One region of the Pontibacter sp. 13R65 genome, then DNA from elsewhere that is predicted to be linked to it. Evidence: riboswitches for the same ligand, from Rfam matches in the RefSeq annotation. Region 1 holds a riboswitch; each other region holds the start of a gene.
What was found. Region 1 has a riboswitch for cobalamin ahead of ACMA1I_RS01490 (TonB-dependent receptor). Riboswitches for the same ligand answer to the same signal wherever they lie in the genome.
Positions count from the first base shown of each region.

Region 1 (10,409 bases):
ACAGTTCATGGTCGGTGCCCTGCGGGTCTTCGTGCCACAGATCGTTGTCGGCAAAGTCGCCTGCTTCAGGGCCTATTTTTACCACACCATATTTCTCAGGGTTTTTGCCAACCGGGCTGTGGGCTGTCATGCTAAAGCGGTGCCAGTAACCCGACTGTATCACATTGTTCTGAAACAGCTGCCGCACCACCTCCAGCGAGTCGATGGTTTCCTGGGCAGTTTGGGTGGGGAAGCCGTACATGAGGTAGGCGTGTACCATAATACCAGCCTGGGTAAAGCCATCGGTTACACGGGCTACCTGGGCAATGCTCACGCCTTTCTCCATCAGGGCGAGGAGGCGGTCAGAAGCAACTTCCAAACCACCAGACACGGCTATGCAACCAGACGCAGCAAGCAGTCGGCACAGGTCAGGAGTAAAAGTTTTCTCGAAGCGGATGTTGCCCCACCATGTTATTTTTACGCCACGCCTGATCAGTTCCAGCGCCAGATCGCGCAGTGAGGCAGGGGGAGCTGCTTCGTCTACAAAATGGAAGCCGGTCTGGCCGGTTTGTGAAATTACTTGCTCAATACGGTCTACGAGTACAGTAGCTGGAGCTGCCTCGTAGCGCGAAATATAGTCGAGGGTGATGTCGCAGAAAGAGCAGCGTTTCCAGTAGCAGCCGTGGGCAATAGTAAGCTTGTTCCAGCGCCCGTCGCTCCAAAGCCGGTGCATCGGGTTTATCACATCAATTACTGACAGGTACTCCGTTAGCGGCAAATCGCTGTAGTCTGGCGTGCCCAATTCTACGTGCGGAATGTCTTTGTCGAGGCAGCCGTTGATGTACTCTACTTTTCCGTTGAGCAGCAGGAAGGTGCGCTGCAGAAAATCTACCTGGCGCTGTCCCTGCAGGTGCTCCAGCAACTTTAGCCAGGGCCCTTCGCCATCGTCGAGCGTAATAAAATCGATATACTTAAATATGCGTGGCTCGCGCAGGCTGCGGAGTTCCGTGTTAGGGTAGCCACCGCCCATCAGAGTTTTGATGTGGGGGTATTTTTCTTTAATGTGTTTTGCCAGCAGCAGACCACCGTACAAATTGCCTGGAAACGGTATGGAAAAACCTACCACATCTGGCTGTACTGCCTGCAGGCGCTCCTCCAGCAATTCCAGCAGCATTTCGTCCACGAGGTTAAGGGGGCCTTGCAGCGCCTGCTCCAGCGGGTCGAACGAGGTGGCCGACATGGCTAATTTGTCTGCGTAACGGCTGAAAGCGAAGTAGGGGCAGATCGTTTCCTTTATCAGGTCGCCCAGGTCTTCGAGGTAGAGGGTGGCCAGGTAGCGGGCGCGGTCGGTAATGCCCATGGTGCCAAAGGCCCAGTCGATATCCTCTACCTGGTCGAAACGTGCCGCCTCAGGCAAATAGCGGCTGTAGCTGATCTGCTGGGCCAGGGTATTGTCTTTGTTCTGCAGAAACCGGATGACCGGCTCAATAGTCTGCAGGTATTCCCGCTTCAGGCGCAGCATGCGCAGGCTATTATCCGAAAGTTCAAAATCACCTGCTTCTATGGCTTTAAAAATCCGGCTGAGGCCTGTGCGGGAGAACATGCGTAACACCAGCTCAATGCCAAAGTCTGCCTGTGCCACAGCAAAGCCACGCCCAGTTAGAAAACCCTTTATGTAGGCTGTAGCCGGATAGGGCGTGTTGAGCTGCGTGAGTGGTGGGGTCAGGAGCAGGATAGTTGGATTCTTCAAAGCAAGTCTTAAAAATAATGTTGTAACGCAGGAACCAAAAAAGTTACTGCTGCTGTTTCTCTTTCACTAACAGCAATCCTATGCCACAGGTTCATATGCAATTATTTACAGGTATTTTGATAAGGTGAAAAACTCAAATAAAATTAAGTTCTGGGGAACCTTATTGATGCCGGAATGATTGTACCTGAGCAAGAAATCAATTATTCAGTTATATTTGTAATTTCTGCAAAATTAGAGAATAGATTGCTTTTATCTCAACTTTCCAACTTTTATCCACTTCAAATTTATTTCATTTTTCTTTCATGAAAAAAACATTGCAATTATTCGTAATGGCTGTGCTCATGCTGGGTGCCGCTTCTTGTGACCTTGTAGAAGACCTTGTTGTTGTAGATAAGGCAGGAGACACAAAATTTACTTTTGATGTGAACGAGGCTGCAGGTACACAGGCTTTTTCCAGAATTAAAAAAGTAGACATGAGTGTTCCTGCTGATCAAAAGAGTCTGATTAAAGAGGCTAAGATTAATAGCATTACAGTTCGGGTACCATCTTTTACAGGAACAGAATCACAAATTTTGTCTGATTTAGAGTTGTTTTATGTTGCTACTGGTGCGACAGACACGTTAAGAGTAGGTACAATAGCAGATATAGATTTGTACCTACTAAATAAGGAAGAAAGGATAGCCTTTGTAGCGTTTGATGACAAGGCTCGTGACGATATGAAATTAAAAGAAATTCTAGCTGCCGACGGGTCAGTTACATTTAAGCTTGTAGGTAAAAATAATTCAAAAAAAGCTATTAAGACCAGACTTGAATTTACCGTTAATGCTACCGTAACAGCTCAGCCTTTAGCAAAAAATTAAGTAGATTGTAGATTATGTATCAAGAGCGGCCCGTGTTCAGAAGAACCCGGGCCGCTCTTGGTTTTATCAAATCTGAGTACAGTGACCAAACCAAAAATGTGATGCTGACTCAGAAGCAGTTGCTGCTACCAAACCTTGTTTTGCCTCTGTTAATGGTAATATACCGGCGGTAGAGAAGCAACTCTTACTTTTTCAGGTCCCTCAATTTATTTACAGCATAATTTACACCTGGTACTATGCCAAGGGCTGTAACGGCAATCAGCATAAACAGCACGAAGAAAGAGCGGAACCACCTTGTGAAAAAGTCGGATGCTATGCCGAAGGTGTACAGCTCCATGGCCGAAGCCAGCAGCAGACTCAGGATAACAATGACCAGCAGCTTCAGTTTAAGTTGCTGTGGTGTGAAAGACTTTTTCATGGGCAACGGTTCTATGTGCTGCAAAGGTACTGCACAAGTGCCTGCTTTTATAATCAGGAGTGTCCTTTTTCTGCTTCCTCTTCTTCGGTAGTGCTTGTTGGTGCAGAGGGCGAAGGATTTTGTTCCTTTCCCTTATTATTTTCTAAATCTGACTTTACTTTTTCTACATCCGAAGAATCGTCTTTGGTGTTTTCCTGCATTGGTTTATTATCGTGGGTATTTTGTTTCATGGCTGGTTTTGTTAAAGTGTACAGTCTGTTTTACATACGTTTAGCGGGGGCAACAGATACATCGCTAACTCTAAAGGCGCTGTGGTCGTACACGGAGAACAGCTTGTTTGCCTCTGGCAGATGAGCTGAAATAAAACGTTCATCAAAAGAGAAAACAAAACTATGCATACATCAAACATAAAGACGGCCCTGCTGGCAGGCACATTTGTTGCCTTTTCGGGATTAGGATTATCTGCTTGTAACACAGGTACAGATGCAGGTGAAACAAACGTAGAAAGAAGTGAAATAAGAGAGACGGAAGAAACCGCAAGACAGAGCCGCACTTCGCGCGACACAGCCGATTTTGAGCACCACTATGACCACACCGACCACCCCGATAGCGTGGCTCTCGGCGATGGTGCCTATAACCAGGATGGTAAGAGAGATAAAAGAGGAGAGTAATAGCGATATGATCTACCTCATTTAACTGTGTGTAGAGCTGTCTGCCTCAAAAAGAAAGAGGATCCGGAACCGCATTTTATATCTGTGGTTCCTGATCCTCTTTCTTTGAACTGGGATATGAAATTATCCTAATGAAATGGCCCTTCTGGAGGCTTTTTGAGAAATTATGGCTAATAGGCTGTGGCTCTGGGCGCTCAAGGCCACGGGGCCTCGTCTTTGGCCATCGTCTCTACTAATCTAATTGGTAAGCAAAAGCTAATAAGCAATAACACGCAACACCCTAATTCTTCTAATAAAAAGTGCCTTCCGGAGGCTATTTTTGATTTTAGACGCTAGACCTTTACTTTGTTAAGAGTTAAAAATCATTCACGCCTTCAAAAACCACTCAAAGATTTATAATCCTATCTGAAAACGAAGCCGTTGGGGGCAATGCCTACGCGGAAAGAATCTACTACAGCGCCAGTAGTGTTATAGCGAACTACCCAATCATCGGAACTATAGTTTGGTGCTGTGCCAATGTAGATGTAATTGCTGGCAGGGTCTACGCCTATACTATTAGAGCTTCTGTTAATGAGAGGGGTTGAATTTAAGGTGTTAGTGCTTATATCCTGTTGATGGATTTTGCCGTTGTAGCTGTATAAAAGCTTGTCCTTGGAACTGTTGATGGCCAATCTGCCAGAAGAAGCCGTGTTGCTGGCAAAAGTAAGGGTGTTGGTAACTGTGTTACTACTTAAGTTGATTTTGGCAAGTGCTCCGGCTGTATGCTGTGACTTGTCTACTCTCCAGTCTTTCATACCAGAGCTAAGCGCCCAAAGATTATTATCTCGGTCAACAACTAGGTAGCTTGGTCCGTGTGTAACAGGAATGGTGGTTTCAACTGCATCGGAAGAAGTGTTTATTACACTTATAAAATCACCATTAGCATGACCTACATATACTTTGCCTCCAGCTATTATCAATTGTTCCGGGTTTACACCTACTTCAATAGTTTTGGTTACAGTTAAGGTATTTAGGTCTATAACAGCCACTCTGCCATTATTATCGAAGCTTACCCATTCGGTAACATAGGCTTTTTGGTTGTCAAGGGCAGCAAAATAGCGGGGCATCTCCAGCCCACTTATTTCTCCTTCGGCCTTGAAGGTGTTGGCATTGGCCACCACTACTTTTTGGCTATTGTTCATCACCATGTAAGCGCGGTCATTGTAAACAGCAATGCTTTGTAGTACATCTCCCAGTACCTGTCGATCATTCTCTTTGCTGAAAATGTTGTTCTCAACGGTGCCATTGTTGCGGTTATAGTAGCTTACAGAGGCGTTGGAAGCCGTAAAAGCACCTTCGTTAGAAATAAGGACAGCATTCTCAGCATAGGTGCCTTTTGGCCTGGAGGCTTTATCTTCGCAACTGCTCAGGGCAAGCGTGCCAGCTGCCAGTGCAGTAGTCATAAAAATGCTGCGGAAAGAAGTAAATCTTTTCATTGTTTAAGGTTTAGTATAGTTTAGTTATGGGATTATAAAGCGAAGGTTGAGGGTGTAGGCACGCGGCGGCATGGCTCTGTTGACCATGGTCTGATACTCAGTGTTGGTTACATTGTCGGCGCGCAGGGTGCAGTGGAGGCTGCCAGGGCCAAGATTAAACTGCCGACCCAGTGCCAGCCCCAGCAAGGCAAAGCCAGGCATGCTGCTGGAGTTGTTGTTATTTGTAAAGCGCTCGCTATTATAGAGCAGGTTGCCGGTAAAGGTCCACAAGCGCCAGGCGGCATCGGTGGAAAAGGTAACCTTGTGCAGCGGCACGTAGGGCAGTTGCCTGTTTAGCTCAGCGGCGGAGCCCTCATAAGACTTTATTTGCTGGGTGGAGGTAAGGGCGTAGCCAAACGAGAGGCCTGGCCGGAATTCACCTACCACGGTAGTGGCTCTGCTGCTCAACTCCAGGCCCTGCGAACGTACCTTATGCAGGTTCAGCGGTGTCCAGTACCCAAACCCAGATTCTGCCCAAAGCACCCAATTATCTACGAGCATATAAAAACCAGTAGCTTCCGACTCCAGCGTAAAATTGCCTTTGCTGTAGGTGTGGCGCAGACCACTTTCGGCTTGCCAGCCTTCCTCCGGCTTCAGCAGCGGGTTGCCGCCTGGTCTCCAGAAACGTTCGTTCAGAGTTGGTACCCGATAACTGCCCGATACATTTCCTTTTAAGTAAAACTGGTGTTCTCCTAAGTTCATGAACTGCCAGTTGGCTCCCAGAGTAGGAGTAGGTACCGGGTTGTAGCCTTTTATAAACGCTTGGCGCAGGTTCAGGCTCAGGGCCAGCCGTGGGGTGGGGTCGTAGCGGAAGAGCAGAAAGGCAGCAGCACGGTCTTCTGAAACCTGGCCACCGTAGCCTTGCACATCGGCTGCAAAATGTTGCAGGCTTAGGCCGCCCCGCAGGCTCCAGCTCTGGCCATAGGTATAGGTTTGCTCCGCTTGCAGCTGATAGGTGTTAATGTCGGTTACAGAATTGTTGCTAACATCTGTGTAGTGCAGGAAATCAGAAAAATAGGCTGCTTTTACCGTTGTTTCGCCAATGCGGCTGGTATACCCGAACTCGGCCATCAGGCGCAGGTTCTTATCGAGTTGCTCTGCTTTGTTGGCGGCTGCTCCCATGGCGGGTTGCAGTTGCCGGTGGGTGTAGGTGTACCAGCTCCGGAAGGCAAGGTAACTTCTGGGTGCCAGCTTCCACTTTAGGTCCTGTGTTAGCCCTTTCTGTTGCACCCGTGCATGCTCCTGGCGTGTTTCTGGTGCTCCAAAGCGGCCAAGGTCGTGGTAAGTGAAGTTGTTCTGCGCCTCCTGCCAATAGCCGCTGGCTCCCACAGTTAACTTGTTGCTGCTGTAGCGCACGGCGGCGTTGCTGAAATAGCGCCCAAAGCTGCCAACTTCCTGTTGCAACTCCGCCCCAATTCCTTTTCCTGCTTGTTCCGGAGATTGAAGCAGCACTGCGCCCCCAATGGCACCGTTACCGTAATGGGCTCCTGCTGCTCCATGTTGCACTGCCACACTCCCGATTCCGCTTAAGGGCAGCGTGGCAAAATCGTTCTGGCCCAAAGAGGGCATGGCAATATTAAGCCCGTTCCAGAGTACAGCGGTGTGCGAAGCAGAAGTGCCCCTGAAAGAGACACTGGAGATGCCGCTGGCTCCATATGTTTTGAGGTACAGGGGAGTGCGGGTCTGTAAGGCTTCGGCAAGAGTGCCGGAGGCATAAGTGCGCAGGTAGCTGCTGTCTAGAGTACTTACCCGACTACCGGCCGCAAAAACCTCGGCTGGTTTGCCAAACACCTCCACCGCTTTTAGCTGGTAGATAGAGGTATCCTGCTGCGCCCTTGCTATTACGGCAAGACAACAGAAAACCATCAAAAAAAGTACACCACGAATGGTAAATTGTTCCACTATACATCCGCTTAAATCCCGAAGCATGCAAAAGGGGGTACAGTGGCAGGAGTAGCTAACGCAGGTGAAGGCGCTGGCCGTGCCGCTTTTTTCCCGAAAGCATACGACTATTCTAATCGAACTGGCAGGTCTCCTGGCTCTCTTCAGTTAGTTCGCCTTCCCATCCTGGTTGCAGGACAGTGGCTGTGGTTGTGAACTAACCCTTTGTCGAAGATTACAGTTGCGGGAACAGCGCAGGTATTCCACCTGCTTCCCTTTTAAGGCTCGTGCTACGGCAGGTAGTAGTACAAGCCACCAATCTGGGTGCAAAGGTAGGAAACTGTTCTGATTTAAACTGAAATTAAAATTGATGCGAGGCATAGCCTTGTGCCTCAGCAGGCATTAAATACCTCTGGAAGGCTGTTTTTATTAGAAGAATTGAGTCGGTTGTTGATTGCTAATTGTTGAGCTGTTAGTTTTTGATGATTTCTAATTATTAAATGGCTTCATGGTTGTTTGGGAGGGGGGGAGCTTTGGATGAGTGAGACAACAATGTTCCTCAATCAAATCATGGACCCCTGACTCAAAAACTCCCAAACTCTTCTGAAGGATATTTTTATTCTAATAATTGCTGCCTTGTTGATAGTTGGTTTGCGGGATTCTGATGGAGTGAATCAGTGTATGAGAGAAGAGGACTTGTTTCTGAACCAAACTACTATAACATCCTGATCATCGTTTTTCCGTCATTTCAAATTTTTTAATTTGGCGAAGCTATATCAAACACAAGTGGCTAAGTGCAGTATACAGGAGCTAAAACAAAAACAGTTCAAATGATAACCGGAGAAAAGCTTCCTCTTTCTTTTTATACCCGCCCCAACGTGGTGCAAGTGGCGCAGGATCTGCTTGGCAAATACCTCTTCACGAACATAGGCGGCATGCTTACAGGAGGCAGAATTGTAGAGACAGAAGCTTATTCAGGAGAAAACGACCGCGCCTGCCATGCTCACCTTAACCGAAGAACGCAGCGCACCGAAATTATGTACCAGCAGGGCGGTGTGGCTTATGTGTACCTGGTGTATGGCATCTACCATCTGTTTAATATCATTACGAATGTAGAAGGCAAAGCCGATGCCGTGCTCATACGTGCCATAGAACCCACACATGGGTTGGAGGAAATGCAACTCCGCCGAAATATGCCTGTTGTTAAACCAAATCTGACCGCTGGGCCTGGCGTGATGAGCATTGCCCTCGGCATCAGCAAAAAACACTACGGCACTAACCTGACAGGCGATATTATTTGGGTTGAAGATAGAGGAGAGCAGGTACCTCCAGAGAAGATATCCATTGGCCCGCGCATAGGCATAGATTATGCCGGAGACGATGCCCTACTGCCCTGGCGCTTCTGGCTAAAAGAAAACAAATGGGTGAGCCGTAAAAAGTAATTCCCATTTTATTGGATTAAATATCTATTGGAGAATCAGAATTACCGCACCAAAGTTAATCATAGGAAGGGTAAACAAACTAACTTGTTATTCTGTTAAACCAGTTGAAAAGTAAGACGCGAAATCAGTGCCTTGCATGGAAGTATTTTAGGCACAACAAGATAGCAAGTGGCCAAATTGTGCTTAACCATTGGGCATGGTTGCGCGTTCACCTATTTATTATCCACTAAAAAAGAAAAAAAGCATGGTAAAAATTGCACCTGTTTTAGCAGCATCACTTCTTATATTAAATGCCTGCAATAGCGGCACAAACGACGCAAGTAAACAAGAAGCCATCGGGAACGAGGCACCGGGCCAACCTGTAGAGACCAGAGAGCAGGATGCTGGTTATGAGCCGGCGTTTCCGGGCCAAACCCGTGCACCAGGCGTTAAAACAAATACGGCCTATGAAGTTCGGGTGCTGACCGACCAGCTAAAAAAACCTTGGGGCATTACTACTCTACCTGACGGTCGTTTCCTTATTACAGAAAAAGAAGGAACTATGCGCCTTGTGTCGCAGGATGGGCAGGTAAGCGAGAAAATAACGGGCATACCAGAAGTGGACGCAAGAGGCCAGGGTGGGTTGCTAGGGCTGACCCTCGACCCAGAGTTTGCCTCTAATAGAACCATATACTGGGCTTTTACAGAGAAAAGAGAAAACGGGAACTTAACATCGGTGGCAAAAGGAATGCTCTCCGCCGACGATAAACGCATAGAAAAAGCATCAGTCATTTACCGCGCCACACCAGTTTACGATGGCGATAAGCACTTTGGAGGTCGTGTTATATTCGATAAAGAAGGTAATCTTTACCTGACTACCGGCGAACGTTCCGATAAAGAAACACGTCCGCAGGCACAGGACCTTAATTCAGGATTAGGTAAAATAATCCGCATTACCAAAGAGGGCAAACCTGCTGCCGGTAATCCGCAAACAGGTTCCAGGCCTGAAATTTATTCCTATGGCCACCGCAACGTGCAGGGTATCGACTTCCATCCTGAAACAGGAGCGCTTTGGGTTTCTGAAATGGGCCCTCAAGGCGGAGATGAGCTGAACCTGGTGGAAGCTGGCAAAAATTATGGCTGGCCAGATATTACCTATGGCATCGAGTACAACGACGATAAAATAAGCGGCGGAGCTACGCAGAAAGAAGGAATGGAGCAGCCCGTTTATTTCTGGGACCCTGTTTTATCGCCAAGTGGCATGACGTTCTACAGAGGCGATGCTATACCGGAATGGAAGAACAATTTGTTTATTACCGGACTCAACAGCCACCATATAGCACGCATTGTGCTCGAAAATAACAAAGTAGTGGGCGAGGAGCGTATTGCAGCCGATCAGCAGCAAAGGTTCAGAGCCATAGCAGAAGGCAATGACGGAGCACTCTATGCCGTAACCGATGAAGGTAAATTGTATAGAATTGGCAAGTAAGTAACAACACCGGATCAACATTAAGATTTATAAATTAGCAACATAAAATCTATTGTCCCTTTTGTCATCTTGTAAAGATCTTGTAGGCGAGAGTCATCAGCAGTAGCTACTGGCTTGGTTGTTTAAGTTCGCATAGCTGCTGTTCTTGCTGTGACCTCATAGTGAAGTTGTTGTATTGCTGTTGTCTTTGTTCTTTTTGTCTTGATACAAAAAGAACCAAAAAAGTCAAGACGATTTTGTCTAATGAGGGCCATTCCCCCAACAAAAAATCGTCAACGGGTGCACCTGGCAAAGGTATTTGTCCTATAGCTTACTGCCTCAATACATTGGTTTAGGTTAGCCTTCCGCTAAATTATTCTAATGAAAAAGGCCTTCCGGAGGTGTTTCTAAGTTTTTTGAGTCAAGGGTCTTGGAACAGTTTAAGAT
Region 1 is NZ_JBLIQL010000001.1:342,935-353,343, forward strand. Features, by position in the region: gene ACMA1I_RS01455 (B12-binding domain-containing radical SAM protein) at 1-1,729, opposite strand, end outside; gene ACMA1I_RS01460 (hypothetical protein) at 2,032-2,589, shown strand; gene ACMA1I_RS01465 (DUF2798 domain-containing protein) at 2,774-3,007, opposite strand; gene ACMA1I_RS01470 (hypothetical protein) at 3,061-3,237, opposite strand; gene ACMA1I_RS01475 (hypothetical protein) at 3,268-3,405, opposite strand; gene ACMA1I_RS01480 (hypothetical protein) at 3,400-3,678, shown strand; gene ACMA1I_RS01485 (DUF5074 domain-containing protein) at 4,080-5,153, opposite strand; gene ACMA1I_RS01490 (TonB-dependent receptor) at 5,178-7,094, opposite strand; cobalamin riboswitch at 7,200-7,408, opposite strand; gene ACMA1I_RS01495 (DNA-3-methyladenine glycosylase) at 7,904-8,515, shown strand; gene ACMA1I_RS01500 (PQQ-dependent sugar dehydrogenase) at 8,760-9,983, shown strand.

Region 2 (10,409 bases), on a different contig from region 1:
CCGCACCATGCAGCATCTATCAGAAACAGCAAACAATAGCTTCTTACATCCACCTGTACTGGGGCGAAAACATTGGCTTTATTCAGCAGTTAATAAAAGGTAACTTTTAGAACACGCCAGCGGATAAACAACAGGATTGGACAAGAGACAACTTCTTTATTTTAAACAGGCTTTTCTCAGGAAATCTTTTTACAACACTTTAGCTACTAATGGAGTTAATGTTTCAGCTGTTAGCTCCTGAATAGATACATACTGTGCTCCCAAGGCTTTAGCCAGTTCTGCGGCTCTTCCTAACTGCACATAGCTACTCTCTGTATTCAGCACTAAACCGGAAACGTTCTTCTCCTTTAGTTGAGAAGCCAGTTGTAAGGTCTGGCTCCAGGGCTCACCACCGCCAGGCAAGGCTACATTTGCTTTGCCGTCACTTAAAATCACCAATAGCGGCTGTAAATCTTTTTTGGGGTTGAGCTTGTTTAAGAGTTGGCAGGTTAGCTGCAAGGCATGCGGAAGCGGAGTTCTTCCTCCTGTTGGCAAATTGCGCATAGCCTGTTCGGCAAGTTCCACACTATTGGTAGGCGGCAGCAGCACCTGTGCTTCTATTCCCCGAAAAGCGATAAGCCCCACTTCATCCCTGCTTTGATAAGCATCTGTCAGAAGGCTAAGAACGGCGCCTTTTACAGCTTCCATACGCCGGCTGGCGGCCATAGACCCTGAAGCATCCACTACAAACAGAATCAGGTTGCCTACTTTGCCGCTACGGACTTTCTGGTGCAGGTCCTGACGTGAAACAGTAAGCTGTTCAGGGTCGCGCAGCAGGGACTGGTATACAGTTGCCTCTACTGCTAAATCAGTAGGACTGGTGTCAGGTACAGCACGAACAAAATGCCCTCTTTGCGTATGCATGGTTTTGTTTCTACGGCCAGCTGGTGGTGCCTGCAGCAAAAAGTTTTTAGCAGGCACGGTTTCAACTTGTGGCGATGCTATTGCCGGGGCAGCTCCAAATACCTGTTCTGCTGCGGGTGAATCTTTTTGTATTGCTTCCTCCTCCTCCTGTTTCTGCTCCGTATCAGGCGAGGTTTCCTCTGCTAGTTCAGAGGTAATCTCAGGCTGAGTAGCGGGATTATCATGTGGCTGGTTTTGGGGTTTGGAGGAAGCTTGTTGCATCAGCTCATCCAGTTTATCTCCGTTTAATTTATCTTCTGAAAAAGGTGTTTTGCGCTTCCGGTGCGTTAGAGCCAGTTCAGCAGCTTGGCGTACGTCCTCAGCCGTGACTTCAAGTCGTTTAGCCCATGCTGCCAAGGTCAGTGCGGTTTTGTATAGTACAATATCTGCCCGCAGGCTGGTTACCCCTAATTCAGTGCAGAGCTGGCTGATAAGGGTAAGCAGGCCTTCCGGAAAGATTACGGATGGGAGTAATTGTCTGGCAGCAATAAGCTGCTGCTGCAAGGCTTTCTGCGGCGTTTTATAATGTGCCCTAAACTTATCTGTGTCCGCCTCAAAGGCAATCCTGCGGCGCACGACCTCTGTCCTCTCCTTTATATCTCCCGGAGCTTCTACGTCTACCATTATACCGAACCTGTCCAGGAACTGGGGGCGAAGATTGCCTTCCTCCGGGTTCATCGTGCCAATAAGTGTAAACCGGGCCGGATGACTTACCGAAAGGCCTTCGCGTTGTATGGTATTTACACCCATGGCGGCTATATCCAACAGCACATCTACCAAATGATCGGGCAACAGGTTAACTTCATCAATATACAGTATCCCCTGGTGCGCAGCCGCTAAGAGTCCTGGCTGAAGTTTCTTTTTCCGCTCTGCCAGCACGCCCTCCAGATCCAGACTACCAATCACCCGATCCTCCGTAGCGCCTAAAGGCAGGTTAACAAAAGGTGACATGGCTTCCACTACCTGCACATCAGGCTGCTGGCAGGCAGCACAAACTGCTAGGAGTTTTCCCTGCGCACAATTGTACGGGCAGTCAGCTACTTTCAAAATAGGTGGCACTATTTCCGCAAGGGCGCGTGCTGCTGTACTTTTTGCCGTTCCTTTTTCACCCCGAATGAGCACACCGCCTATACCTGGGTTAATAGCGCTTAACAATAAGGCCAGCTTCAGCTTCTCCTGCCCTACAATGGCAGCAAATGGATAATTCATAATGGTAGGTGTAAATACATCTTATACTTCATGACGGGCTTCCAGCATTGTCTCACTGCTCAGGTAAACATCTTGTAATGCCTGGAGCACTTCAGTGGTTGGTGTAGCCCACATACCCCGTTGAGCGGCCTCTAGCAAGCGCTCGGCAACGGCATGTAAAGCCCAGGGGTTGTTGTCAGAAAAGAACTGCTGCATTTCCGGTTCGAGAGCGTAGGTCTCAGCTATTTTTTCATACATCCAATCATCTACTACATGCGCTGTGGCATCGTATCCAAACAGATAGTCTACGGTAGCTGTTAGCTCCAGACCGCCTTTATAGCCATGCCGCTTAATTCCTTCCAGCCATTTAGGGTTCACGACCCTGGAACGAAACACTCTGTTAACTTCTTCTTTCAAATCGCGCACCACCGGCCGGGACGGGTCCTGTGAATCCCCGAAATAGTTTTTAGGCTGTTGCCCGGTCAGGCTGCGGATGGTGGCAATCATGCCGCCATGGTATTGCAGGTAATCATCACTATCAAAAATGTCGTGCTCCCGGTTATCCTGGTTATGCAGCGCCACTTCCACCACTGAGAGTCGCTGGGCAAACTCACTACGGGCTTCAACGCCACTGGCACTACCGGTATAAGCATAGCCACCCCAATTAATGTAAGTTTGGGCAAAATCAGCATCAGAATGCCAGTTCCTTTCCTGTATAAGAGGCAATATACCGGCACCATAGCTGCCGGGCGGTGAGCCGAAAATACGGAAACCTGCCCGCTGCTCTGCTTCCTCCATAGGCATATCTCCCTGTGCCTGTAATGCTGCCAGGTCTCTTAAATAATGCTTGCGGACATAATTCTCTTCTGCCGGCTCATCCAGCGAGAGCACCAGTTGTACCGCTTCATCCAGCAGCTCAATCAGATGGGGGAATGCATCTCTGAAAAACCCGCTGATGCGCGTCGTAACATCAATGCGGGGCCGCCCTAATTCCTGTAACGGTATCACCTCCACCTTTACGACACGTCGGCTCTCTGTCTGCCAGACAGGGCGAACACCCAATAGCGCCAGGATTTCTGCCACATCATCGCCATGGGTACGCATAGCGCTGGTTCCCCAGATACTGATGCCTACGTTCTCAGGGTAAAGGCCTGACTCTTTCAGATGGCGTTCCAGTACCTCCCGCGCTAATTGCTGGCCTACCTGCCAGGCCGCCTGCGACGGCAAGGCCCTTGGATCGACGGTATAGAAATTACGACCGGTGGGTAATATATGGGCCATTCCGCGGGTTGGTGCGCCACTTGGTCCAGCAGGCACATAGCCCCCTGATAAACCATGCAGGAGATTCGTTATTTCATCGTAGGTATGTGCCAGGTTCGGCATTACTTTACGGCAGACAAACTCCAGCACCTGTTGTATGGGTTCCAGGCCTGCCTGTGCAGGCGCTATATTGAACGTTTCCTGCAATACGTCAGGAAGTGAAGCTATCTTGTAATTATGCTGGTGCAGGACCCGGAACAGATGGTTGCTTAATTCATCTATCACTTCCAGTGCATCTGCTCCTGTTACTACAGGTCTTCCGGCTAATGTTTCAAACTGCGTGGGCAGCGTATTTATCCGCTTTCCTTTGTGAGCTAAGAGGTCTGATATGTCAAATCCAAAAAGGGAAGCGACGGCTGCCTGAAGGCCTGGAACTTCTATGTTAGCAAGCCGCGTAAGCGATTGCAGCATATCAGTCAACGCTTCTCCGGCTGGCGCTTCCCCTAAGATATGCAGGCCGTTCCGGATCTGGGCGGCTCCCAGTTCACATAAATACCCGTCGATATCCTCAATCAAATGGGCAATATCCTTTCCGTCCATTTCAGCAAGGCTTGCCGGCACGCCTTCAGGTGTCATCTCGTCGTCCCAGTCATGCTTGTGGTCCCCGTGGTCGCGCTGTAGCATCACTGCCAGGTCTTTATCTAAATTCGTTTGTTTAATCAGGTCCCATATCTGCCGTTGCAGCAAAGGCAGTTTCGTCGGATCCAGTGTTTCCACCTGGTAGTATTCATCTACAAGCTGGGTTAACTGGGCCAGTTCACCATAGCTGTCAGCAGAGGTCATCGGAGGCGTAAGATGGTCCACCACCACCGCGTGGGCCCGCCGTTTGGCCTGCGAACCTTCGCCCGGGTCGTTTATAATGAACGGGTAAAATAGTGGCAGGTCTCCTAAGAAAGCATCCGGAAAACAATCTTTTGATAGCCCTATCCCCTTTCCCGGAAGCCACTCCAGTGTTCCGTGCTTCCCGACATGCACCATGGCATCGGCGCCCCACACATCGCGAAGCCAGCGGTATAAGGCGTAATAATGATGGGTGGGTGGTAAATCAGGCTGATGATAAATAGCATCCGGGTCCATGCCATAGCCACGGGGTGGCTGTAGCGCAACCAGCACATTGCCAAACTCCAGGCCTGCCAGCGAAATATGTCCGTTGTGTACATAAGTTTCTCCCGGCGGCGGTCCCCACTGCTTCTCTATTTTTTGCTGCAAGGCAGTAGGTAGTTGCGAAAACCAGGCAGCGTATTCTTTAGCTGGTACCCTGCCTATAGCATCAGTTAATTGCTCCGGTGTCAGGTAGGTTTCATCGTAAGAACAACGGCTAATCAGATCGTGAATGAGTTGCGTACCGGAAAAAGGAAGATCTCCTGTTTGATACCCTTCTGCCTGCATTGCTTGTAGGATAGTCATCAGGGATGCCGGTGCATCCAAGCCTACGGCGTTGCCTATCTGTGAGGCTTTGCTGCTGGAATTGGTAAAGATGAAGGCAATCCTTTTTTCCTGGTTAGGCAAATGCCGTAAGCGGGCAAATCGGGCTGCCAGGCCAGCAACACGTTCTACTCTATCCTCCAGCGGTTCGTATCCTTTTGCTTCACGCCCTTTTTCTTTAAAGGAAACAGGCACCGTGATAATGCGTCCGTCAAACTCCGGAATGGCTACGTTCATCGCCGTGTCAAGCGGATTTAGTCCACGGCTGGACGCTTCCCACGGCCCGCGCCCCATGCCGCTGGTGATAGCCTGCAGTATAGGAATATCCAGCTGACTCAGCACCTTTTCTCCGGACATGCCAGCTTCGGTTGCATTCCCATCACGCATGGCGAATGAAACAGTGTTGACTAAAACATCTATCCGCACATCGTTCTCTTCCCTAAAAAAGCCAAAAGCATACGGCCACCTTGTTTCAGGATCAATGGCTTTTAGGGAAGCTGTATAAACAGGTAGCACGTTCAGGCCTTTATCTTCCAAAGCCCTGACCAGTGAATCTATAAAAGTTGTATTGCCACTAATCCAGTGGGCACGGTATAAAGTGAGCCCTACTGTAGGATATGCTAGGTTTTGCCTTTTCACCCAATCCAGCATGCTGGCATTTTCAGGAAGATCAGGATGATAAATGCCGTGGTCAGGTAACATAACGGGCGCTTCGTATCCAAAGCCTGTCATGAGCAGGTGGTCAGACAGAAAGTGTAGTAGCGAAACTAGATTAATATGGCCGCTTGCCTCCAGGTACGCCTGGGCTTCATGCAGAACCGCGGGCGATACCGTGGAAACGGCAGCAAACTCGGGGTTAAGTTCGCCGGTGCCACTCAGCACAATTAAATGCTGCCCCTGGTTTTTAGCGCGGCGCACCAATTCACCAAAACCAGGAATACTGCTTGGGCGGCCTAGTATGCGCAGGATGGTGATTTGGGCAGCTGCAATCTCCCGGTCCAGTAACTGCGCCATGTGCGCCTCACTTTTTACAGCCAATAGGTTTATACCCATTGTTTTTGGGAAATCTTCAGGCAATACCTGCAGGGAGCGGTGCAGCGTCAGTAAATCGGTATCGGCGTGTGTGAGGAAGACGATGCCTCCATCTGGTTCAGGTACTTTATCGGAAGAAGCAGGAATCTCAGCGCCTTTCCAGGTGTAAAACTGGAAAACATATTCATTAAGCTCTGCGGGTGGAACCAGAAAACCATCCGCCGCAACCATGCTTTCAATATAATCGAAAATGGCTTTCACCTGCCATTCGTTATTAATAGAATGAAACCATACAGAGTGTCCGTCAAAGAGTAAGGTCACTACGTTGGCTAGCGTACAGGGCCCGAGGCATCCGCCTTTCGTCATGTGCACTATATTCCGCAGCTTGCGCTGCAGCCACTCGCTTTTATACAAGTCAACCGGAACAGGTGCATAGCCCCTATCCACCCTGCCACAGCAGCAAGCATTATAGCAGTAAGACAAATGCCCCCGGCGCTGCACGAGGTTAATGGCTTTCCCATCGGATCGTATCACCCGCTGACGCTTAAATTCTCTCATGTGGCTTCTATTTTGTTCTCCTTGATAAAAAATGAAGACCAGGCCTAGTAGAAGGTTATTCCTGATAGTATTGCCGGATCAAGTAAACTAGCCTTGACAGACTGCTTTCACCGCTATAAACAAACTTTATAGCAGCCCAAACACCTGTTCCAACACCGGATAAAGCCCTATGGCGATGGAGAAAAGTCCGGCTGCAGCCATCAAGTATTTAAAGAAGAACCTGCTCCGCTTGAACATATGGGAAAAGGACAGCGTGAGGAGGTAACCGTAAAGGGTCATGGTCAGCAAAATGCCCACAGACTGATAGATGATAATCCAAAGCGCAGCGTAGCCATCATCTGCGGCCATGGTTAAAGCTACCGTGCACGCACCTCCCGTACCTGCCACACCATGCAACATGCCTATGCCCAGAGAGCGGGGCACAACAGCAGCTTTCTTCTCCGCTTTTACAAGGGGAACCACCACTGGATTATCTTTTCTGAAGACTAAGCGCATCGTACTGATGCCAATCCAGACCATCATAGGCCCAACCACCCATTCTGCCACTGTACTAATACTGGCAGGCAGGGAAGATTTTAGCAGTAGTACACATATACTTAGCAGAATCAGGGTAAATGAATGCCCCAGCGCCCATTGGCTGGATTTCCAGATGACGTTGCGCAGCTTAGCATTGCTGTCTTTTTCAGAACTGAGTACAGACACGGCTGCCATATGGTCGGCCTCAAAAGAGTGCTGTACGCCCAGTACAAAAGACTCAATAAGTAGAGGGGATGGCATCAGTTACATGCAGGTTTAGATGAAGTAACTTCTGCCGGGTCCATGCCATCATCTCCTTCATTAAACAGGATATTTTCCAGCAACTGCCCCTGCATTACATGGCTGGTGACAATTCTTTCCGCCCGGCTTACGGTCATCTCCCTGTACCAAACACCATCGGGGTGTACAAGCATTGTTGGGCCACTTTCACACTGGCCTGTGCACAAAGTTTTGATAGTATGTACCTCCGCTTCTAAGGCGTTTTCTTTAATAGAGGCTCTTAGGGCTACGATATTTTCCTCGCCTCCTTTTTTGTTGCAGGTAAACCCGCTACACATAAAAATGATTTTGTTTACTTTGGTCAGGTCCTTACCCACGGCTTTATCGTTGTTTATAGAAAACATAACCTGCCTGTACACAAACAGATAGCATAAGCTTCTGTTGGTGCAGCAGCAGGATTGATTACAATAAAATAGTTAAAGGAATACAGGTTTAACTATCCCAAGCCTTTTACCCGAAAGCATTGGAAATTGCTTGTACTGGCAGGTCTTCTGACTTACTCTGATTTGTCGGGCCTTCCCATCCGGTACATGGATAGTGGCAAGAGGATTGACAAAACGCTACTCGAGCTTACAGCAGCGGGAACTGTTCCGGACTCTCACCGGATTCCCTATTAATTCCCTCCCGGGAAACCAATACAAGGCAAAAGTAGACAATTATTTGAGATACCACCAAATATAAGCAGTATGGCCTGGCAGAATGTGTAAAGAAATGGCAGGCTCAAAAGGCCTGTTGATGCAATTTCATTCTGGAGAGGCTTTAACATTTGCAGTAGCTTTTACTTCGTCTAGCTTTAAATTCATAAATCTTTATACCTTTGCCTGTACATAGGTAGCTGGACCCGTACTTCAAAAAAAGTACGGGTCTGCTTGAAAAGGGAATACCGGTGAGAATCTGGAACAGTCTCCGCTGCTGTAACCTCATGATAATAAGCTGACAATATAATGCCACTGTTCTGTATAGAATGGGAAGGCTGTCAGCTTTGGGGAAGTCAGAAGACCTGCCTTTGTAGATACCACTCACAGCTTTCGGAAGAAAGGCTAAGAGCTATGATAAAAAAAAGCAGGAAACCCGCGAAGGCCTGCAGGAAAGGGATTTTCCTGTTCGCCTACCCCCATTCTTTTGTTTGTAACTGCCTCATCGGTCTGTTGCTGTTGGCCAGCTCCTGTGAGCAAACTCCCAAAGAAGTCTCCCAAAACACTACTGCTACGCCACAAAACCTTTTCCCGGAAAAGGCTGAGGTAAAGCACGCCAATGGATTTACTCTATCATACCACGGCAACTACAAAGTGGTGCATATTCTGAATCACTTCGAAAATAAATCTGATACATTACAATACATCCTGGTTCAAAGAGGCACCCCTCCTCCCCCACATTATCCTGATGCCCAGTTAATAGAGATTCCGGTACGCCATTTAGTTGGTATGTCGTCTATGCATGTGGGGCTTATAGATTTTGCGGAGTCTGCCGATGTACTGGTGGGGCTTGGAAATCTGAAGTATGTTTCTTCATCTCACGTGATACAAAACATAGCCGCCGGTAAAGTGAAAGAAGTAGGCCGAGGCAGCGAGATGAACGATGAGTTACTTATTGCCATGCAGCCCGACCTCGTGATGGCAGTAGGAAGCCCCGACGCCACCTTTAGCCGTTATCAAACCTTGATTGGTGCAGGTATTCCGGTGCTACTGAACACCGAATGGCTCGAAACCACCCCTTTGGGCCGTGCAGAATGGGTGAAGCTGATGGCCGCACTCTTAAACAAGGAAGAACTTGTAAATGAAAAATTCGCTTACGTAGAGAAGGAGTATCTCCGTTTGGCCGCGCTAACTAAGAGCACTACGGATAAACCAAGCATCATCACCGGAATGCCGTACAAGGACATCTGGGCGGTGCCCGACGGAGACAGCTATATGGCCCACTTTCTTAAAGATGCCGCTACGACTTATCACTGGTCTCATGTAGCGGAAAAAGGAAGCCTTCAACTGGACTTTGAAGCCGTTGCGCCAGTAGCTTTACAGGCTGATTTCTGGCTGAATGTGGGCTATGTGTATAGTAAGAAAGACATCGCCGCAAAAGATGTGCGTTATAAAGACTTCAGGCCTTTTGAGCGGGGCACCATCTACAATAATAACAAACGGGTAAACAACAGAGGCGCCAACGATTACTGGGAGTCCGGGGCTGTAAGCCCGCACCTTATACTTGCAGACATCATCAGGATACTGCACCCTGAATTACTGCCGGAACACGAACTTGTGTACTACAAGCAGCTTTTGTAATGGCAGGAAAATTATATCCTGTTCCAGAGCCTTCGGTAGTACACCCGGAGAGCCAGGTAAGCCATATAGCAATTTACGGGCTCCTTTTGCTGGTAGTCCTTTGCTTTATCCTGGATGTAGCGCTAGGCTCTGTTTCTATTCCACTCAGCGAGGTGGTTTCTATTCTCTCAGGGCAGGGATCTGATAATGCGGCATGGGTCTATATCATAGAAAAAATCAGGCTGCCCAAGGCGCTGACTGCCGTTATGGTAGGTTGTGGCCTTTCGGTAAGCGGTCTCCAGATGCAGACCCTTTTCCGTAATCCGCTGGCCGGCCCGTCCGTGCTGGGCATCACCTCCGGGGCCAGCCTGGGCGTAGCATTGGTCATGCTCTCTGCCGGAAGCATTACCAGTCTGTATACCATCAAAGAGCTTGGTATATCCGGCAGCTGGCTCATTGTGCTTGCTTCTACACTGGGGGCAGCTTTTATCCTGCTCCTTATTGTGGCCATCTCTGCCAGACTAAAAGACAATATCATCATGCTGATTGTGGGTGTCATGATTGCCAACATCACTATTTCTATTATCAGCATCTGGCAGTACTTCAGTGCGCCGGAGCAGATAAAAGAGTACCTGATGTGGACGTTCGGATCATTGGGAGGAGTGACGGAAACGCACCTGTATGTGCTGGCAAGTGTTGTTGCCTTCGGTTTGCTTCTCTCTTTTTCCTCCTCTAAGCTCCTCGATGCCCTGCTGCTGGGAGAGAACTACGCCAGAAGCATGGGTCTGACTGTTAACCGGGCACGCCTGCTCATCATTACGAGCACCAGTATCCTGGCTGGCGGCATAACCGCTTTCTGTGGTCCGATTGGCT
Region 2 is NZ_JBLIQL010000026.1:36,981-47,389, reverse strand. Features, by position in the region: gene ACMA1I_RS20715 (cobyrinate a,c-diamide synthase) at 1-110, shown strand, start outside; gene ACMA1I_RS20710 (putative cobaltochelatase) at 190-2,151, opposite strand; gene cobN (cobaltochelatase subunit CobN) at 2,173-6,465, opposite strand; gene ACMA1I_RS20700 (hypothetical protein) at 6,592-7,242, opposite strand; gene ACMA1I_RS20695 ((2Fe-2S) ferredoxin domain-containing protein) at 7,242-7,625, opposite strand; cobalamin riboswitch at 7,745-7,933, opposite strand; cobalamin riboswitch at 8,094-8,304, shown strand; gene ACMA1I_RS20690 (ABC transporter substrate-binding protein) at 8,331-9,557, shown strand; gene ACMA1I_RS20685 (iron ABC transporter permease) at 9,557-10,409, shown strand, end outside.
Region 2: linked by a shared signal. The riboswitch ahead of ACMA1I_RS20695 ((2Fe-2S) ferredoxin domain-containing protein) and the one ahead of ACMA1I_RS01490 (TonB-dependent receptor) in region 1 are both predicted to bind cobalamin.

Region 3 (10,409 bases), on a different contig from region 1:
CACCTTAACTAAAACACTTTCTGGCTGTTCTTCTATACTTACTGCAATATAGTCACCATCTGCCGTAAATTTAATGGAGTTAGATATAAGGTTGTTTATTACCTGAATAAATTTATTGTCATCCAGCTCAACATAAATTTCATCGCTGGAAGCAGAAAAACCAAAAACGCGCGGTATTAACTCTTTTTGGGCTCTCTGGTATTCTGCTGTGGCCTCTTTGATTTTAGAAACTATATTTACCCGCCTTGTAATAACATCTGCTTCCAGGCTTTCCAGAAATTCCTGATCAATAAAGTTCTGGATCAATTGTACCCCCTGCTGGCTGCTCTGCCTTATGATGCCAACTAAATGGCGGGCTCTGCTGTCTTGCTGCACCTCCTCCGCCAACATAAATGCCAGACTTTGAATATTGCTCAGAGGCCCCGCCAGGTCATGAGACAAAATATTTAATACAGCGTTCTTCTTGTTCGAGTACTTTTTCAGCACATCGTTATAGTGCTTTTGTGCGGTAATGTTTTCGGCATGGCCAATAACCATCAACTGCCCATTGGCTTCTTTAAAAACAGAGGGTTTTATGCAAATCCACTGCTCCTGCTGGTTTGCTAGCTTAATGCGGAACTCAAATGCCTCCAGCACGCTGTCCTCAAGCAGCCATTTGTACTTTTGAGCAACATACTCCTGGTCTTCAGGGTAGATTAACGCCAACAGCTCGCTTGGATTGTCGAAATTGCTTTTGTTTATGCTAAAGGCTTGTTCAAAAGCTGGGCTTAAGTAGGTAAATCGGTTAGAATTGACAGCATACACAAAAAAGCTCTGTCCGGTTTGCTCTACTAGGGCTTGAAAAATAGCTGATGAGGGTGTGGGGTTATTTTCCATAGTGTGCGGGGCTGTTTTTTCCCCGCAGGCAGGCTCCATTTAGTAAATATAACGAGAAATAATTTTAACTACTAGTAACGGCATCGTTAATAAAAGATCGCGATAAGCACCAGGTACTCAGCAAATAACAATTCTATAAGTGGCAAATTATCCGAAACCACCCCACGCAGACCTACAATAATAACTCGCCTGGCTAACACCTAAATTATTCTAATAAAAATGGCCTTCCAGAGGTTTTTTGCTATTTCATCACCTTAGCGCCACATTGGGCACTGGTGAGTAGGTTCTAAAGCCGTTGTAAAATTTGCGATAGCTTCTCCCTCTCGATGGGCTTGATCAGGTACTCCTGCACGTTGGAAAATTTGTCTGCCCGCTTCCTGTCTAGCTCGCTGGTGGAAGATGACAGAATATACACCTTGTGTTGCAACCCTTCCTATTGAAGCTTTTCCAGAAATTCCCAGCCGTTCATCTCGGGCATGTTTAGGTCCAGAAAAATAACATCTGGCTTTATATTGTTTAGCTCCGAAAAGGCTACAACCGGCTTTGTAAATTCGTAAACCGGGTAAGTGGGGTAGAGGAGATTAACAAGTGAGGCTGTTATAAAATTGGCAATTTCCACATCATCAACAAGCATTATCTTCTTCATTTGCAACATCGTGTTTCTTTTAGGCCTTTAGTTCGGTTAATTCTGCGGTGGCTTTATATATCACCGCTTTCAGGGCTTCATCCAGGTCAGTGGACGAACGTTTTAATTTAGGCAATATGGTCTCCTTGAGTTCTTCCGGGGTATGACAATAATCGGCTAAGGTTATAAGGCCAAGAATGCGGCTAAGAGGTTCGCGCAGGTGGTGTGCATTCATAATCGATACTTCTATCAGCTTCTCATTTTTAGCGGCTATCTCCTTTGTTCTGTGTTCAATAATTTCCTGCTGGTGCTGGTTAATAGACGTAATAAGCGCATGCTGCTTATCCAGCATCTGAAAAAGGCATATTTCCAGCAGTTTAGACTCTAGGTTTTCGGCCAGTAATTTTACAAAAGTAATGTCCCGCCTGGTAAACACCCTACTCTTACCCGATAATAACGAGATAACAATCTGGCACTCCTCCCGCTCAAAGCACCAGGCCCATAGCTCCGCCTGCTCTTCTTCAGCTAAGTTATAGGCTTGCGGCAAATCCAGGGTAGCCGGTTGGGTTGTGTGCATCGGTTCTCGTTGTTGGAGCAACTGAAGCTCGTGCGGCAAGTAACTTTGCTGTTGCTGCACTTCTACACCGCCAGCACTAACTGTTATATGAACAATATAATCGTTCCAGTTAAAGCTAAGCCTATATACATGAAAGTTAAATAAGTACTTCAGGTTTACCTGGAGCGCCTCTGCAACAGCATCGACAGTTCGCGACCTGATAAGTGTATTAGAAAACTTAGAAAATGCCTCATACCTGACCCTATAAACCTGACGACTATCCATTGCTGTCTGCTATTGCCCAAGTCTACGCCTCTAAAAAGCAGGCTCCAGTAACTCTTCGTCCAGCTTGCAGCCCCCTCTCTTTCGATACATTGCAGATGATCAGTTGCTTCATGGTGTTCAACACCTGGCCCACCAGCAAGATAGACTGCACTTTAACCCAGTTATTACGCAGCAAAGTAGCGTTGCTGCTCTGGCATTTAAACCTGTTTAACACAAAAGAAATTTGCAGACTCTGCATCATTTTGTCATAAACAGAGCGTACCTATGAGGTGACATCTTCATAACTGACCATACTGAATCTGCTGGATTGGGTAGTCGTAGGCATAAAAAGGTAAAAGGTAATCTTTTAACAAGGTACTATTAAAGCTCAAAGTTAAAACCATTTCTGCTCAAGTCAGCAATAATAAATTATTAAACTTTACATATACCTGCTTTTTACTGTATTTCAGTATTAGTTGAACTGAAGCTATAGTTAAGCTTTTACCTCCTGCCACAGTTGCACCAAACCGATAAATGATGGCTTATAGGCAGGCACTAAAAAGGCCAGCCTTCTACATCTTTAGTGCAGTTGTTAGCCCCTCCTGCAACAGCATAAGGTTTGCCCAGCAGTTTTAAACCTTTGCTACAGCGCCTCCTTGTTCTTTCCAGGCATTAAAACCGCCTGCTATATGCGCAACATGCTTTACGCCCATCTCCTGTGCTTTCTGGGCTGCCAGCGCAGACCGGCCACCACTTTTGCAGTAGAACACCAGTTCCGCATCCGATGCAAAAATGTCTTTATGGTAAGGGCTATGCGGATCAATGTAAAATTCCAGCATACCGCGCGAAGCATGAGTAGCGCCTGGCACTTTTCCTTCTCTAACCAGTTCCGGCTCATCGCGCACATCTATAAACCGAACATTTTTATGGTTGAGTAGCGCCATTGCATCTGTCACTTCATAGGTTTTTATCTGTTGGTTGGCTTCTGCCACCATTTCTTTTAAGGTCTTTTCCATTGTATTTGTTTTAAAAATGAATTTTGCTCTGTGCAATTTGTAAAAGAGTTGAAAATCTTGGGGAGCGAGGGCATGTGCAAAGCACAAAACAGGCTTATTTTGTAAGTCTGTACCGATTGTAACTGATTTAGCCTGATGGCCAATAATATTTATACTTACGTATTTCAGGCCAAACTGTCCTGTTTCCAAGCCTGCCCCATCATAAAAAACACGCTGCAGGTGGCCTGGCTGTAGAACCTGCAGCAAGAACCTGATACTTTTCATTATCTTCGACCTCGAAGTTCTTTACTTTATTCTTCCGGATATCAGGTATATGGGTAACACCACACTTAATAAGGAACCATGTGAAAATTACGGGCTGTGCCGCAACTGTAAGTAACAAAACGAGTTGTTGCCAACTAAAGTCCATTATTCCCAATTACGACGCGGGGTGAGAAGGACGGCAACTCTGCAGGGCGAAGAGGCGCTGCTGCAGCAAAACCAGGAAGCAGTGGCGCTTCGCAAATAATTGGCGCTCATTCATAAGCCAGCCGTAAAGGCACAAATTGCTGCTATTGCCTAACAGCAGGAACGCCTGCACCCGCTTTACAGGTGCAGGCCTTCCCTTTCTCAAATTCTGCTAATGAAAATAGCCTTCCGGGGGCAAAAACTTATTTTAACTTACATACCCTATGCCACACCACGAAGACAAAACCTGCCCCAGGTGCCAGCAGCCATTCGAATGTAAGGTTGGCTCTATTTTGCTTTGCCAGTGCAGTACCGTTCGCCTTACCGAGGCAGAGCGCCAGTACTTAAACACCCGCTACTCCGACTGCCTCTGCGCTACATGCATGAAAGAACTACAAACAGAATTTAACGTGCAGCAATTTGAACAGAAGCTGAATCGCCTCATGAACCAGTTGCGGCAGTAGAGTTTTAGCCTTACCCAAATACACTGTTAGAAGCTGTAAGTATATACAAGCGAGTATAAGGTGCACAAGGCTAAAAACACTCCCGAAAGGCCTTTTGTATTAGCAGAATTTGCAATGTGTGTATTTTCGTCACCGCGTACTCAATGGTGGAGCTAAGTCCATGTTACAGGCAAGGCCGCAACCCATTGCCAAGCGAACATAACTCTGACTCCATTTTAGGCAAGTACAAGTTACAAACGTTATCAGCCAGTAATATAGAATGCTTAGCATCAGAATGAGGCTGTTTACTAAAAATTTTAAATAAATTATTAAAATGATCATAACTAAAAGTTCTTAACCTGAAGAATTCCGTATAGCAAACTAAATTATATTTATAATTATTTTAACTATAATAAGCTCGTTACGCATCCGAGTGGCTTGTACTCCCAAAACTATTCTGTAAGAGTCCACGCCATTTCAGGATACATTCTTAGCCTCCATATCTTTATTAGCTCCTCCTTCTCCACGCGCCTCTTACAGGCCTTACCAGTTGAAGTGCTTTCTGCATCCCAGAAACGACCATTATTTAAGGCTATGAAAAAGAGCTATCTGAATTTTTTAAGAATTTTAGGATCTGTTAATCCAAAGTTGGCTATCGTGTTTTTAAGCATGGGCAGCAGTCTTCTTCTGATATTTGCTGTCATGCCACCGAAGGATGTAGTGGCATCAAAAATAACTGGCTTAAGTGTCAAATTAAACTCTGCTGCCCCCTCTATGAGCAGCCTCACAGCCTTCACGCCAGATGCCTTCTCCAGCTTTAAGAGAAAATTGGCAAAGACAGTTTTGGTGCAGACATCGTCAAGCAACGCTTATATGGTAGTCGAGAATCTTGATAAATTTCCGGCACCAGATCGCTTCACTGCTTCACGTATCCAAATACCGTGGCGAAGAACAAATCCTGACGGTACCTTTACAGCTTACAACGCTAATCATGATAAACTAAGGCTAAAGATCAGCAACCGAGGCACCGGAACACTTACTATTAACAGCCTTACCCTTAGTAATACCACTGCCTGGAAAATAATCTCCATCAATGGCTCCACGCCATCCTTGCCCAGAAGCTTAAGCACCGGAACCTCTGTAGAGGTACTCATACAATTTGTTGCGAAGGATTTGGGAGGCCGGGTTAAAGTTCTTAACAATACCCTTACCATCAACTCCAATGATGCCTTACATCCTGTTAAAGAGGTAAAGCTGCATGGCCTGTGGCAGTATAAGGGAGAAGGTAATAACGAGCCTTATGCCCAGGAGATTATCAATGCCTTCGGCTTAAAAACAGTAGTAGGGTTTAATGCCAACGACGGCTCTTCTAACCGAGGTACCGTAGCGGTTCCAAATTCTGATGAGGTTCTTTCGCCCTATTTCATAAGGGCAGACTTATCTAAGCCAGTGTACGTAATTCAAATGGCAGCTTACCACGGGTGCTGCAGTCAGACAGAAAAAATTGAGTGGCACGCCAAGGGGAGCACGGCCGTTAACAGTATATTCACGCATATAGGGCTGGATGGCCAGACGCTACTGCCAAGAAAGGGAAACACTAATCTAGTGCCTGCAGATGGTTCCTTTTCACCCTCAGGTGCTTTCGGACTGAAAATACAGAAATCCTACACCGACAGATCCTTAAACTACCAGGGCAAAATCGGTGTCCGGATCTGGAAGGCCAGGGATGCTAACGGCAACATTGTTCCGAATGCTTATATCATGGCCATGGATTACCTGACATCCACAGGCGTTAACTACGACTATCAGGACAATATCTATTATGTGAGCAATTTAAAACCCGAAACTGGCTCAGCTCATTTCTCTGAGTTGGCTGCAACACCCTCAGCTGTCTCCTTTGGTTCTCTGCTAACTGGTAGCAGCAAAACCATAAGTGTTAACCTGAAGAACCTCGGGAAAACTTATGCGGGTGGCAATGATCCATCTATTCAACTCACAAGTGTGGCAAATATAACCGGCACAAACCGGTCCGAATTCTCGGTTACCGCTATCCCCACTACAGCACTTGCTCCACAGGGTAGTATCAACTTGTCGGTCAGCTTTAAGCCCACCACCCGGGGATTAAAAAATGCTGCCCTGCTGGTACACTACAACAATGCCAGTTCACCGTTGCGCATACCACTTTATGGCATTGCCAATGGTGGTGGTTTTACCATTACAGCTGCTAAGCGCATAAAAGGAGCCGCTGATGCCAGTATGACCATTGGAGGCAATGCTTGGGAAGCAGATGTTAACTATCGGAAAGGCTCCATTAAGCTGGATAAACAGAATGTTACTACCCCGATTGCCGCTACAGACGATGACGTGCTTTACCAGACTTATTTGTCGGCATCAACAAATTTGGCTGAAACGCGCTACGAAATTCCCCTCTCTAATGGCAGCTATTTTGTTCGCATGCACTTTGTAGAGAACTTCTTTTCCGCAGCAGGAGCCAGGGTGTTTAGTATTAGAATGGAGAATCAACTGAGCCATTCCGGACTGGACATTTACAGTGAGGCAGGCTACCGAGCGGCTCTGGTAAAGGATTACGCAGTCACTGTGGCAGATGGTGTGCTCAACCTCAATTTTAAACCGTCTGCAGATCGCCTCGCCATTGCAGGTGTCGAAATATACAGAGCTCCCTCCGGATCAGGCCTGGCAGCTTCCAGCACATCAACTCTGGAAGGCGAAGCAACCGATCAGAAAACGCAGCTGCTCCTATACCCTAACCCAAGCAAGGGCGACAATACACAGCTTGAATTATCAGGTTTTGCCAGGAAGGAAGAAGTTGTTGTTACTTTATATGATATGCTAGGTCGCCAGATTCAGGTTACAACATTCATTACGGATGACTTGGGAGCTATCAAAACAAAACTGGTTCTAGATAGGCAAGTGAGCCGGGGTATATACCTCTTTAAAGCACAGACAACTTCAGGAAAGGCACAATCTTACCTGGTGATAGAGTAAGTGGCATCACGACATGGCCTGGTTACCCCGAAGGCATCCAAGCCGGCAGCCCGCTCTTCTTTCCCTAACCTACATTCTTCGTGGCCTTTTCCAGGCAAATTATTTTATCTAACTATTAAATCAGAAAGTCTTTAAAGAAAAAACAGATGCAGTGCTCTATTACTTTTGCGTCCGCCTGGCAGCAGGTCCTGCTGCTGGTAACAGTCTTATTCTCTACTCTCCCCCAAGCCATAGCACAAGGCTGCCCGCCAGTAAGTACGCTACCTTGTAATCAGATACAAGCATCATTGCCCGTAAATCTTACATTTAACAGCAGTGTTTCCGGTACCATAACCGATCGTAATGGAGTAGGCACGGGCTTCAGAATGATAGCTCCTTACTCAGGCACACGACTTTCAGCAGATGGCACGCCTAGTAACACCTCGGTACCAGGCTACGAGCGCTCTAAACTAACTGTGAGCTCAGGCACATTAAAACTGGTCACCAACAAGGGCATTGCCCATCTTGCCAACGACAACCAATTGAACACACTTGGTGTACAAGTAGATTCTCGGAATAATCTCCAGATCGATGTTATTTTACTAAATCCTTACAACGGCACTTCGAGTCAACAGGCAGGGCTATGGTTTGGCCTACATGATAAAACGTACCTCAAGCTGGTTGTGTCTGCCAATAAAGTAGAGTTCAGAAAAGAAATAAATAATGTATCCGGCTCCTCTGACCAACGCATTACGGCTGCTATAACCGGGCTCAACACTAAAATTGTAAGGCTACGGCTTTTGGTAAATGCGGCCACCAACACGGCAGAAGGATTTTATTCCACCGATGGCACAAACTACCTGAACGTAGGAGCAGCTTACGCTACTAAAAGCCTGAGTATTGCAAACATGGAACTGACCACCAATGTAGCCTATGCGGGTATATTTGCCACCCATCGCAATGCAAGCACCCCTGTAACGTATACTTTCGATAATTTTTCTGTCAAGGCAGTTACGCCTTCACTAAACCCTTACGTTACGGCTGTGCGTCCTGCCAATGGCGCTACCGATGTACCCCTCGATCAATCCATGTCGGTTGACTTAGCATTTCCGAGTGGCAAATCTATTGATGGGAGTACAGTTAACTCCAGTACGGTAGAATTGTTTGAGGTAACAAGTACCGGCTTAACCAAAATTACAGGTGCGGCCGTCAATTCAACAGCCGCAGGTGATGCCATTACGCTCTCGGCCACACTCACAGCCAGCACCACCTATGAATTCAGAATTTCTGATCAGGTAAAAGACTTGAATGGGTATACTTTGGTTCCCTTTCAGTCCCGATTCCAAACGACCACTTCAACACCGGATACACCATCGGACTTGAAGGGTGTGTCATTTAGTATGAAAACATTAATTGACAATAGCTTCGGGACTTATGGCTTTACAACCTTGGCCATTGGCCCGGATAACAGGCTCTATGCGGTTACATCTGGCGGAAAGATAGAACGCTGGGATATTAATGCTGATGGCACTCTTCGAAACCGGGTAACTATTTCTCCTTTTGGCTCCACCATGCGCTTGCTTATTGGTTTCCGCTTCGATCCATCAGCAACAGCCACTAACCTCATCGCCTGGATGAGTCATTCTTCAGGAGCGTTTAGTGCCGCGCCTGACTGGTCTGGCAAGATTACCAGAATAAACCTGAATACGCCAGCTAGTCCCCAACTTACTGACTATGTAGTTAACCTGCCACGCTCTTATAAAGACCACTCCACCAACTCCATCGACTTTGGCCCAGACGGTGCTCTGTACTTTACGCAAGGAAGCAATACCGCTATGGGAGCTCCTGATGCCGCTTGGGGAAACAGGCCCGAACGTGTTCTGACAGCTGCAGTTCTTCGGCTGGACATTGCCAGAGCGCGCCAACTCACGCTGCCAATAGATGCAAAAACGAGAGACGGTGGCGGAACATATATTCCTACAGCATCAGGTGCGCCCTTAACGGTTTATGCTAGTGGAATAAGAAATGCGTATGATCTGGTATGGCACTCAAATGGAAATTTGTATGTGCCTACAAACGGCTCTGCAGCTGGCGGCAATACACCCGAGCTTAAAACAGGCACAATTTGGTCTAATGGTCAAACCTATACTGGCCCCACCATACCAGCCATGACGGATGTACGTGATACCCAGAACGATTACTTGTTCAGGGTGAGAAAAGGCGGCTACTATGGCCACCCAAATCAGTTCCGGAAAGAGTATATCCTAAACGGTGGTAATCCTACTTCGGCAGTGGACCCTGGGGAAGTCGTCTGGACAGCAAATGGCAAAACTTTCGGTTATCCTGTTGGCACACCAAAGGAGCCTAATTACCGTGGCTGGTCTTACGACTTCGGACTAAATATTTCGCCAAATGGCATAATAGAGTATAAGAGCAACGCCTTTAACGGCAAGCTGAAGGGAAGGCTGCTGGTATGCCGCTTTAGCGGAGGCGATGATATTATTATTTTACAACCAGGAGGTACTTCCCAAGACATTATCGGTGCTGTTACAGGTAGCCAGATACCTGGCCTCCGTAAACCATTCGCCAACCCATTGGATATTGTGGAAGATGTGCGCACAGGCAACTTATATATTACTGAATATTATGACGGTAACGGGAAGGGCAAACCCTATCTTACCTTATTAAAGGCTGATCAACCTGCCACTATATCTGCCATAGTCACCACCCAGGCCAGCACTATATCTCCAGAAAGTGAAGATATGGAGGTTTATCCAAATCCCGCGGCAGGGGGTAAAACCACTCTAGAGTTGCGCAACTTAAGTGGCTTATCGGCAGCAACCATTTCCATTGTAGATGCAACCGGACGCTTACTTCAGTCACAAACAGTAAACACCGATGAGCAGGGATCTGCCCGAACAGAGATTGTGTTTGAGAGGCGTCTGAGCCCGGGGCTTTATATTATCAGGGCGCACTCCTCCACAGATGAAGTAAGATATAGAAAGCTACTGGTGCCGTAAATTAAAAGGGTTGCTAAAAAACCTCAATAAGAAAAGCAATCTTAAACGCTCCGAAAGAGCAGGCAATAACTGAAATAGTAATTCTTTTCCTCCTCCAGTGTAGTAAAGCAGGGGGGCTGTCTCCCTCTATTAAAAGATGGATACAGCCCCCCTGCTAGATCAAATGCATATCAAAAG
Region 3 is NZ_JBLIQL010000010.1:160,758-171,166, reverse strand. Features, by position in the region: gene ACMA1I_RS13860 (PAS domain-containing sensor histidine kinase) at 1-876, opposite strand, end outside; gene ACMA1I_RS13855 (two-component system response regulator) at 1,310-1,522, opposite strand; gene ACMA1I_RS13850 (hypothetical protein) at 1,542-2,342, opposite strand; gene ACMA1I_RS13845 (hypothetical protein) at 2,365-2,583, opposite strand; gene ACMA1I_RS13840 (rhodanese-like domain-containing protein) at 2,954-3,337, opposite strand; cobalamin riboswitch at 3,628-3,837, shown strand; gene ACMA1I_RS13835 (cysteine-rich CWC family protein) at 4,009-4,248, shown strand; gene ACMA1I_RS13830 (hypothetical protein) at 4,833-5,093, opposite strand; gene ACMA1I_RS13825 (malectin domain-containing carbohydrate-binding protein) at 5,101-7,233, shown strand; gene ACMA1I_RS13820 (Ig-like domain-containing protein) at 7,380-10,232, shown strand.
Region 3: linked by a shared signal. The riboswitch ahead of ACMA1I_RS13835 (cysteine-rich CWC family protein) and the one ahead of ACMA1I_RS01490 (TonB-dependent receptor) in region 1 are both predicted to bind cobalamin.